2 regions of the Lysinibacillus sp. NPDC093197 genome follow, and region 1 is predicted to be linked to the other one. Evidence: riboswitches for the same ligand, from Rfam matches in the RefSeq annotation. Region 1 holds a riboswitch; the other holds the start of a gene.
What was found. Region 1 has a riboswitch for S-adenosylmethionine ahead of ACIP9G_RS19240 (cyclase family protein). Riboswitches for the same ligand answer to the same signal wherever they lie in the genome.
Positions count from the first base shown of each region.

Region 2: it holds a riboswitch for S-adenosylmethionine, as region 1 does, so the genes downstream of both, ACIP9G_RS22065 (bifunctional homocysteine S-methyltransferase/methylenetetrahydrofolate reductase) here and ACIP9G_RS19240 (cyclase family protein) in region 1, are expected to answer to the same signal.

Region 1 is NZ_JBIVOH010000009.1:30,498-35,626, forward strand. It holds gene ACIP9G_RS19235 (DedA family protein) at 236-832, shown strand; gene ACIP9G_RS19240 (cyclase family protein) at 905-1,642, opposite strand; SAM riboswitch class I at 1,854-1,955, opposite strand; gene ACIP9G_RS19245 (YuzC family spore coat inner layer protein) at 2,064-2,369, opposite strand; gene ACIP9G_RS19250 (VOC family protein) at 2,624-3,067, shown strand; gene ACIP9G_RS19255 (methyltransferase domain-containing protein) at 3,140-3,742, shown strand; gene ACIP9G_RS19260 (DUF1540 domain-containing protein) at 3,856-4,014, shown strand; gene ACIP9G_RS19265 (group-specific protein) at 4,057-4,305, opposite strand; gene ACIP9G_RS19270 (histidine phosphatase family protein) at 4,459-5,004, shown strand; gene ACIP9G_RS19275 (SIMPL domain-containing protein) at 5,076-5,129, opposite strand, start outside.
Region 2 is NZ_JBIVOH010000013.1:55,051-60,179, reverse strand. It holds gene metH (methionine synthase) at 1-373, opposite strand, end outside; gene ACIP9G_RS22065 (bifunctional homocysteine S-methyltransferase/methylenetetrahydrofolate reductase) at 366-2,213, opposite strand; SAM riboswitch class I at 2,304-2,403, opposite strand; gene hemG (protoporphyrinogen oxidase) at 2,529-3,917, opposite strand; gene ACIP9G_RS22055 (protoglobin domain-containing protein) at 4,224-5,129, opposite strand, start outside.

The sequences.
Region 1 (5,129 bases):
ATGGAGTCATCATCAATAGAAATTAGCGCGCTGAAGGAGATACGAAGATACGGTAAAGCGGGTTTTTGTTGAAAACTGAATTTAACAAAAATAAAGTTCTGTTGATTGTACAATATTGATATACATGTAATAATGATTAAACCTATGCAAAAGTGATTGTTAGAAATAATTGACTTTAAGAGGCTTATGTTAAGCTAAGATAATGGGAAAATTAAGGCTTTAGGTGGGGTAAAAAATGGTGCATCACGTGCAATCTCTTATTGAACATTACGGGTATTTTGGGATTATTCTTATACTAGTTGGAGGGATTGTCGGGCTGCCACTTCCTGATGAAATTTTTTTAACCTATGTAGGGTATAATGTTTATCGAGAAAATTTAGAGCATATTCCTGCATTAATAAGTGCTGCGGTGGGAGCTGCAGGAGGCATCACCCTCAGCTACTTTGTTGGTCGTCGATTCGGTTTGCCGTTATTACAAAAATATGGGCCAAAAATTTATATAACTGCACAAAAAATTGAGTTTACGAAAAAATTGTTTGAAAAGATAGGGCCTGTATTATTATTAATTGGATACTTTATACCTGGCGTTCGTCACCTTACAGCATATATTGCAGCCATTAATAATTATCCTTATAAAAAGTTTGCTGTTTATGCGTATGCAGGTGCAATAGTATGGACTTTCACATTTATTACTTTAGGGAAAGAGCTAGGAAATAAGTGGCGTTTTGTTGGTATGTATTTATCCCAATACAGCCTCTTTGCTATATTGCTGTTTATAGTAATAATGCTGATTGTGTACTATATTTTTAAAAAAAGAAATACGATTAAATGAATATCGCATGTTAAAAGAAGGTCTGCTGCAAATGTTTTATGACATTTTGAGGCAGACCATTTTTGTCTAGAATTAAGGCAAAATAGCAAATGAACGTACAGGGAATCCAGATGCTTTTTCAGGCTTTGGCACAATATTGAAAATGACTGCTCCTTTTGCTGGTAGCTTATCTAAATTCGTCATCAGTTCAATTTGATATGTATCCTGATCTAGTACAAAGTATTCGCCATCAAGCGTTCCATTTTTACGGAAATCTGCCGCTGAATCTGTATCGAACGTTTCATGACCTATTGCATTGATGTTCCGTTCTGTAAATAAAAACTGCAACGCTTCTAATCCCCAACCTGGAATATGGTTATGACCATCTTTATCTTTATTATTAAATAAATCCTTATCAGGCCAACGTTTACTCCAATCAGTTCGCAGAGCAACAAATGTACCTGCTTCAATTTCTCCATATTCTGCTTCGAAATCTAAAATATCTTGTACACTTAACGTGAAGTCATTGTCCGATTTAGCTTCCTTGGACTTATCAATAACAATTAGCGGTAGGACAAGTTCTTTTAATTCTAATTCGTCTAAGTAGCGTGTATCTGAAACAAAGTGTATAGGTGGGTCGATATGTGTTCCATATTGCCCAGGAAACGTAAATTGTTGTGCAAAGAAGCCGTCATTATGCGAAAAGAGCGTTTCAAATTTGGCATCTTCAAACATAAAAAAATGGGGTGAGTTAGGTCCGAATGTGTGTGTTAAGTCAACCCATTGCTTAGATTTTAATAACTGCAATGCTTGTAAAAGTTCATTTGTCATTTGTATTCCCTGCTTTCTTTATTATGAGTAGTGAATCAATTTCATCATTAAATACGAACATAGAAGAGATAAAAATTACGCTTTAGGCAGACGCTTTCCACGTGCAAGCCCCTAGCCCCTTTTGCTCCATATGAAATTAACTCTTGTTTAAAATAAAATAAAAAAAGAGCCCTCCTTGTAGAAGAGGACTCTCGTGTAACTGAAGTCAGTCTCCTCATCTTCTTGCGAATTTCGCAAATTGGAATTAGCACCATGCCTAAGACTGGTTGCTGAGACTTCATAGGGCCAATCCCTCCATCTCTCTTGATAAGAAAAATATATGAATTTTCAGAAATAGTAATACCAAATACTTTAGCATAATCATAAATAGTTTACAAGTTCTATCGGAGTGCATGGTTATAAAAAATAAGAAGCTTTTCCCTTACCAATATAAAATTACCGCTATACTACAGCACCCACCTTCTGATAATACAATTCGAATATTATCTGGCGTATATTTCGCTTCAAACTTCGCCGTAACGCCAGCTGAAGAAATGAGTTTTTGCACTTCATCCTGCTTGGAAAGCTGTGCGGCATTTTTAAGATCATGTGCAAATTGATCAGACCCTTCAATTTTCTCTGTCAGTAATTGGGCCTGCTGCATAATTGGCTGAATTTGTTTGGCAGATGTCTTCAACTTCAACGTATTAATAGGCGGGTACGGATTTGGGTTTGGGGATGTGGGCATCGCAAGCTGTCCCGGCAAATGATGCGGTAAAGGCGTATTAGAAGTGCCCCAATGTGGATATTGATAAACATAATACGGATAAGGATTGTAATACAGCAGAATTCCTCCAATCCATGGCTAATATCTTAGTGTATCTTATGTAGCGGCATTATGTTTTGTGTTGAAGAACATCTTTTATATGGAACGTGAGATAAAGGGAAATTAATTAAAAAAGTAGAATAAGTATTAGATACCGTAGAAAAGGGGCAGATGGGATGAATCGTTTAAACTTAATTACATTGGGTGTGAAAAATATGGTAGAATCGCTGGCATTTTATCGTGATGGGCTTGGGTTTGAAGTAGTCGTTTATGGGGATGAAACAAATCCAGATGTTATTTTTTTTAATAATGCAGGAACAAAAATATCTTTATTCCCAATTGAGCGCTTAGTAAAGGATATTGATGAAGCGAATCCACCTGCTGTAGGGAATGGCTTTAATGGCATTACACTTGCCTATAATGGAAAGTCTAAAGAAGAAGTCGATGAAGTATTTTTGTTAGCAAAAAAAGCTGGAGCGAATATTGTAAAGGAGCCTGAAACAGTGTTTTGGGGAGGCTATAGCGGCTATTTCCAAGACCCAAACGGCTTTTATTGGGAAGTTGCACACGGTGATATGTGGCAATTTGATGAAAATGACATGTTAATTATTACGCAATAGATTGTCAGTGTGCTTTGATGAAGTTTTGTCAAAGCACGTTTTTATAAACTAACCGATAGAGGAGATGGTATAGTGAAACCGTTTTGGGAGAAAGATTACTTAGCGGATACGCATTATGCTTTTGGTAACCCAAGTGATGAGGTGGTTGAATGGGCAAAAACATTACAAGCTGGGGCGCGTATTTTAGATATAGGGTGTGGTGATGGTCGGCACGCAGTCTATTTAGCACAGCTTGGGTTTGAGGTTGAAGCCATCGATATTTCGGAGGCAGGTATTGCTAAAATCAATAAATATAAAGCGTTGCACCAATTACATAACTTACAGGCTATTGTGCAAGATGTTACTACTTATAAGTTTAAACATTCCTATGATTGTATTATTTCACATGGCTTGTTCCACTTTTTAGAGCGTGAAGCTTGGCATAGCATTATTCATTCAATGCAAATACATACGAAGACACAAGGCATCAATATTATTACCGTATTTACAGACGAAGTAGATATTCCAGACGATTTAGCACCATTTGTTAAAGGAATATGTAAAGAAGGCGAAATCAAAGATTTATATCATAGTTGGTCTATTCAATATTATCGTTCCTACCAATTTGAAGATCAGCATGACAACAATATTAAACATTGTCACTCAGCAAATAAATTAGTCGCTGTTAGAAGATAATAAAGAAAAAACAGGCACGATTATGATTTTAGGCTATATTAAGGTTTTATGTTTAAGTTAAGTATTGAAAACCCCGAATTTGTTAAGGATAACAAAAGAGGAGGTGTGATACGATGGCACAACAGATTCTATGTGAAGTCAATAACTGCACGCATTGGGGCTCTGGTAACAAATGTACAGCAGAAGCTATTTACGTTGTAAGTCAAAAAGGTCAGCATGCATCCAAAAGTGAAGAAACAGATTGCAAAACATTTACACCTGAAGAGCATTAATGGCGTTAGGGTAACCCTTTAGGGGGCTACCCTTTTTTTATGTCATAACTGGTACATATCTACTTTGTCTTTCTTGAACAATAGGGTATGAGCATTTTTCACTTTTTCCTCTACATAATCTAATGAATAGTTGCCAAATGCGTCTGTTAAATCACCGATTGCACGAGATAAATTATCAATGACAGGTATTAATGTTTCGAGTTCTTTCAATTCTTTCCCTGCGTTCATCTCATCCATAATTTCATGAGCAAGATGTTGGATTTTCCGAAGGCGTTTGTTTTCCGCTTGCATCATATCCTCCTTTAAGCATCATCTTTTACACTGACTAAATATATGATGGTTATTTGTAGTTCATGAGTAATTGCTTTTACTCATATTTGTTATAAATGGTAAAATGTTAGAAATAAACGTAACAACTTTTTTAAATTTGTAGGGGGGAGCGAAATGAAGAGGATTTACGTAATTAGACATTGCGAAGCACAAGGGCAATCTTCAAATGCGCCTTTAACAGAAAAAGGGCACGAGCAGGCAATGCGTTTAGCTGACTTTTTTCATGCTTATAAAATTGACCGAATCATTTCGAGTCCTTTTTTACGTGCCATCCAATCGATAGAACTATTAAGTAAAACAACAAACAAAGAAATTGAGATAGATGAACGCCTTTCAGAACGTGTATTAAGCATAGATAATTTACCGGATTGGTATGAAAAACTAAAATTAACTTTTACTAATTTGGATTTAAAATACGAGGGTGGGGAGTCCAGTCAGGAGGCAATGGATCGCATTAAGAACGTTGTAAAAGAAGTGGCTGAGAGAGGAACTGAACATACAGTTATCGTCAGTCATGGTAATCTAATCTCCTTACTATTAAAGAGTTATAAAAGTGACGTAGATTTTATGTTTTGGCAAAGGCTAAGTAATCCAGATGTCTATCAAATAAGCTATATTCATAACGAAGCGGTTATCGAACGTATTTGGGATGCACAATAATAGAAGACAAGAAGCCAGACTACATTATGATAAATGGAGTCTGGCTTTGTTTTACGTTCTGGAAAATATATTTAGTATTGAAATGTAACGCGGACAGCGGCACTAATAGTGATTTGCCCTTGTTC
Region 2 (5,129 bases), on a different contig from region 1:
TTGGACCCATTGCTCCCGCAACAAAACGGGGCCACTCTGGAGTAGAAAACTCATCCACTACTTTGCGCGCAATTTCTACTGCACGCTTATTAATTTCTTCTGCCTTAGACCCAAGGCTATATTCATTTAATACGAGAGGCGTACCTCCAAACGTATTTGTACAAATAATATCCGCACCAGCCTCTAAATATTTACGGTGAACTTTTTCAAGCACATCAGGTCTAGTTAATACAAGATTCTCGTTACAACCATCAAGCTCCTCGCCACCAAAATCTTCTGCTGATAAGTTTTCATTTTGAAGCATTGTACCCATTGCGCCATCCAGAATTAATATTCGTTTCTCTAGTTGCTCTTCAATCAAATGCTTAGCCATCTATACTTACCCCTTTTTTCTGTTCATCCAATTGCTCAATAAATTTCATTAACTCTAGCGTCATATCATAGCGTAAAAACGGTGTAATTAAGTAAATACCATTGAAATACTCTGCAGCTACTTCTACTAACTCTTTAGCAATTGCAATCCCTTCTAATGTTGAACGTTCCTTATCTTCACCACATGCCTTCATGCGTGACAGTGCATCGTCAGATAGTTTGATACCTGGTACTTCATGGTGTAAAAACTCAGCGCTCTTATAGCTCGTTACTGGCATAATACCAATATAAATTGGTGCATCTAAATGCTTTGTTGCCTCATAAATTTCAATGATTTTTTCTTTCGTATAAACTGGTTGAGAAATAAAGTAATCCGCACCATGCTCTATTTTTTTCTCTAGTCGAGCTACTGCTCGGTCTAGTACACGTACATTTGGGTTAAATGCTGCCGCTACAGAGAAGTTTGCCTTTTTACGAAGTGGCTTTCCGGAAAATGAAATACCGTCATTTAACTGTTTAATCAGCTGGATTAGCTCCATAGAAGATACATCATAAACGCTTGTGGCACCTGGGAAATCACCTACCTTAGTCGGATCTCCAGTAACCGCTAAAATATCATGAATGCCAAGTGCATTTAAGCCCATTAAATGTGACTGTAATCCAATTAAATTACGATCACGGCACGTTATATGCGTTAACGGTCGGACACCGTGCGTTTCCTTCAATAACGCACCCATTGCCACATTACTAATGCGGGGCGATGCAAGTGAATTATCTGCCATCATCACTACATCAGCGCCTGCTTCATATAATTTTTTCGCACCTTGAATAAAGCCGTCAATTTCTAAATGCCTCGGTGTGTCTAACTCCACGATAACCGAACGCTCGCGCTTTACCTTCGCGTGCAATGGCTCATACGTCGCAGGCTCTGCTTCACGTACAACCTGTACTTTTTCAGGCTTTGCTAACTTTTCTTCAATAGGTGTTAACTCTTCTAAATATTTTTTCGCTGCTGCTATGTGCTTTGGTGTTGTACCACAGCACCCACCGATTAAACGAACACCTTGGTCAACCAGTGCAACTGCGGCACGACCAAAATAATCAGCTTCTGACTCATATACGACACGCCCATCCTCTAAATCTAGCAAGGATGCATTTGGATATGCAGACATAAATGCTTTTTCAGGAAGCTCAACTCCTTCAAATGCTTGAATTGTATGATGCGGTCCTAAACGACAATTTACGCCTACTACATCTGCACCAAGAGCCTCTAACTCGTGCAATGCTTGATTTAATGCCATTCCATTTTGTAACACGCCCGGTTCATGCATCGACACCTGCGCAATAATTGGTAGCTTTGTTTTGGCACGTAACATTTTCAACGTTGCGCTTAACTCTTCGAAATCATAATACGTTTCAAGTAAAAGGCCATCTGGATTGCCTGCAAGTAACACATTTGCTTGCTCTTCAACTGTCGATAAAATTTCCTCTAACGTTGCATCACTTTTACGAATACCACGGATGCCTCCAATTGTGCCTAACACAAATTGTCCGCCATCTGCTGCTGCACGTTTCGCAATCGTGATTGCAGCTTCATTAAACTGCTGAACTCGCGATTCTAAACCGTAGCGTGCTAATTTAATCGCATTAGCACCGTAAGTATTTGTCTGAATCACATCTGCACCAGCAGCAATATATTCTTTATGGATTTTTTCAATTAACTTCGGTCTCTGTACATTCATTTCTTCATGGCAGTACTCCAAGCCGTAGCCATATAATACAGTACCAATAGCACCATCTGCAGTTAATACATGTGATTTTAACTTTTCTAGCAATCCCATAAAACGTAACCCTCACTTTCCTTGTATCCAAAAATATAAAAAGCCTTCTTTTAAAAAAAGAAGGCTTTAACGAATCGTAATTGTTTTTCCTTCTCATCTTCGACCAAAAAGGTCTTCTGGATTTAGCACCTGACATTAGTTGGTTGCTGAAGCTTCATAGGGCCAGTCCCTCGGCTTCTCTCGATAAGAATGTAGTATGAATTTTTCAAATAATTAAAAGAATCATATCGTTTACAGGCGATAGAGTCAAGACTATTTCACTTAACAAAGGAGATTTCTCCAGAAAAATATCAAATTTCCGCATTTGTTTTACGGTTATACTAGTTTTTCTCCAAGCTCTTCGCCTATTTTTTTACCATTTTGAATACAAGCACCAATGCCTACTCCGAAATAAGAACAGCCTGCAATCGATAAATTTGGATACCTTTCTGCAAGCTCAGCTGTTAAGCCCTTCAATGCCTCATGATGTGCTAAATCGTATTTTGGCATTTGATCAATCCATTTCGCAACATTAACTACAGTTGGCTTTTCATCAATCCCTAAACTTTTCTTTACATCGTCTAATGCGACAGCAGCTAGTTCTTCATCTGTCATCTTACATAATTTTTCATACGCAGGATTGATGCTCTTATAAAAGAGTCGTACAAGCAATTTACTATTAGCAGATGTATGCTTCCATTTTCGACTTGTCCAAGTTGCTGCATTGCATTGGACATTTGAATTATGTGACACAATAAAACCCGTTCCATCTGCTGGTAGCACTGCATCCGGTACATCAAAACCTAAGTAAATTGTTATTGCAGAAGCTGTAGTAAATTCCTTAAAATAATGATCTAACGATGGGTCCTGTAATAAGCTTTGCACCGCTTCATTGGGCAACGCTAGAACAACGTGATTAGCCTCAATCTTTCTACTATTTGCTAATGTAATTGTATATTGCCCTTCATGTTTCTTTACACTTGTTGTTGCTACACCTTTAATAATTTCTACTTCTGTTAACGTTTCATCAAGGCGGTCAATTAGAGATGATAAGCCTTTTTTAAACGAAATAAACTTTTTATTGGAAGCTTTCATAAATTGTTCGCGATTTGCATCAAACCCCTTGATGATGCTACCGTATTCATTTTTATAATCGATTAAGTACGGCAATGTAGAAGCAATCGAAAGTTGATGTAGGTCACCAGAATATACTCCTGCTAATACTGGCGCTATTTGATTTTGCACAAGCTCTTCACCTAAGTAATACGTTAAAAACTCGCCTATTGAGCTTTCTTTCGTAAAACCTTTATTCGGCATCGTTAAGTCCTGTAATGCGATTTGCTTACCAGCTTCTGATACAAGCGTACTTGCTTCCAGAGATGCTAAACTCATAGGAATACCGAATGTTGAATCAGCTGGTATTGCATGTAATTCGTCGTTTGTATAGATATAAGATACACCTGTTTCGTTGTACACTAGCTCCTGTTCAAAGTTAAGCTCCTGTACTAGCTCCATAACACCTTTATGACGAGCTACAATTGAATCAGCGCCCGTTTCCATTATAAAACCATGGTCATATGCGGAGTATAGCTTTCCACCTAAGTATGCATTTTTTTCAACAAGTACTAGGTTTACATCTATTTTTTTCTCCAATACTTGACGTTGTAGATAATGCATCGTACATAAACCTGTAATCCCGCCACCCAATACAACTATTGTTTCCATGAAGATCGCCCCTAATTTCTTTATTTATCTCCTATTAGTATAAACTGTTTTTGCAAACATTTACGTTCAACCCATTACAAATTTAGCAAAAATGAAGCAATCAAAAAATAAATAGCCGTTGATTGCGCTACGGGTAAATTGTTTGAGTGCCTGGCACCCTTAATAAAAATCCACTTCGTTTTCCGTAAAGGAGGGCAAGAGCACAAAGACGATAAAGCTCCTATCCTACCTGCGGAAAGCAAAGCGGATTGTAAATTAATTTGTTATTTAGAGGACATTTAAGCCCCATTTTATAAAATCATTAAATTAGTTTAAGTTTTGGGCAACATTCGCTAATTTATCTGCTGAATTTGTAACTTCATTAAATGCAAGTCCAAGCTCATTAAGAATCTCAGCCACAGCGAGCACTTCTTTTTCCATGCGATCATTTTGACACTTAGCTTGTGTCATAGCATCTAAAATTTTGTTAAATTGCCCCTCAGTTTGCGTCATGTTTTCCTCACCTGACGCAACTTCTTCCTGAATATGACTAAGTGTATGAGCAAGCTTATCCGTTCGCTCCGTCGTCTTTTCTAATAATTTAGCTACGGATGTGACAGATTCCTTTGTTTGACTAGATAATTTACGAACTTCATCGGCTACTACACTAAAGCCTTTCCCCGCTTCTCCAGCACGAGCTGCTTCAATAGCTGCATTTAAAGCTAATAAATTTGTTTGATTTGCAATGTTCGTCACAACATTCATAATCGCTTCCATTTCCTTAGACATTTCTGTCAATTGCTTAATATTGTCTGTAATATCATCTACTGATTGAATAATGTTACTCATATTTTTTGATTGATGTTGTAGACGTTCCCGACCTTCAATCGCCTGACTTTCAGCTAGCGTACTAACCTGCAATGATCTTTTCGCCAATTCCTTAATCTCATGTGATTGATTATTTAATTGATGGAATGAGGCGTTTGTTTCTTCAGAAATTGCAGCAAGCCCCTCTGAAGATTCCACGATTTTTCTCTCAACTGCCTCTTTCTCACGTTCTACATTTTCCTTTAGTCGTTCGACTGTACTTTCAAAAGCCTCTAATACAAGCTGCTGCTCAAAATTAGAAATTTTAGAGATTGCACGAATTGTATTAAATTGGTCCATAGGGTGTTCTACATGTTTTTCTACCAAGTCAATAAATGAAATGGCTAAATCTTGGAAAGCACAAAT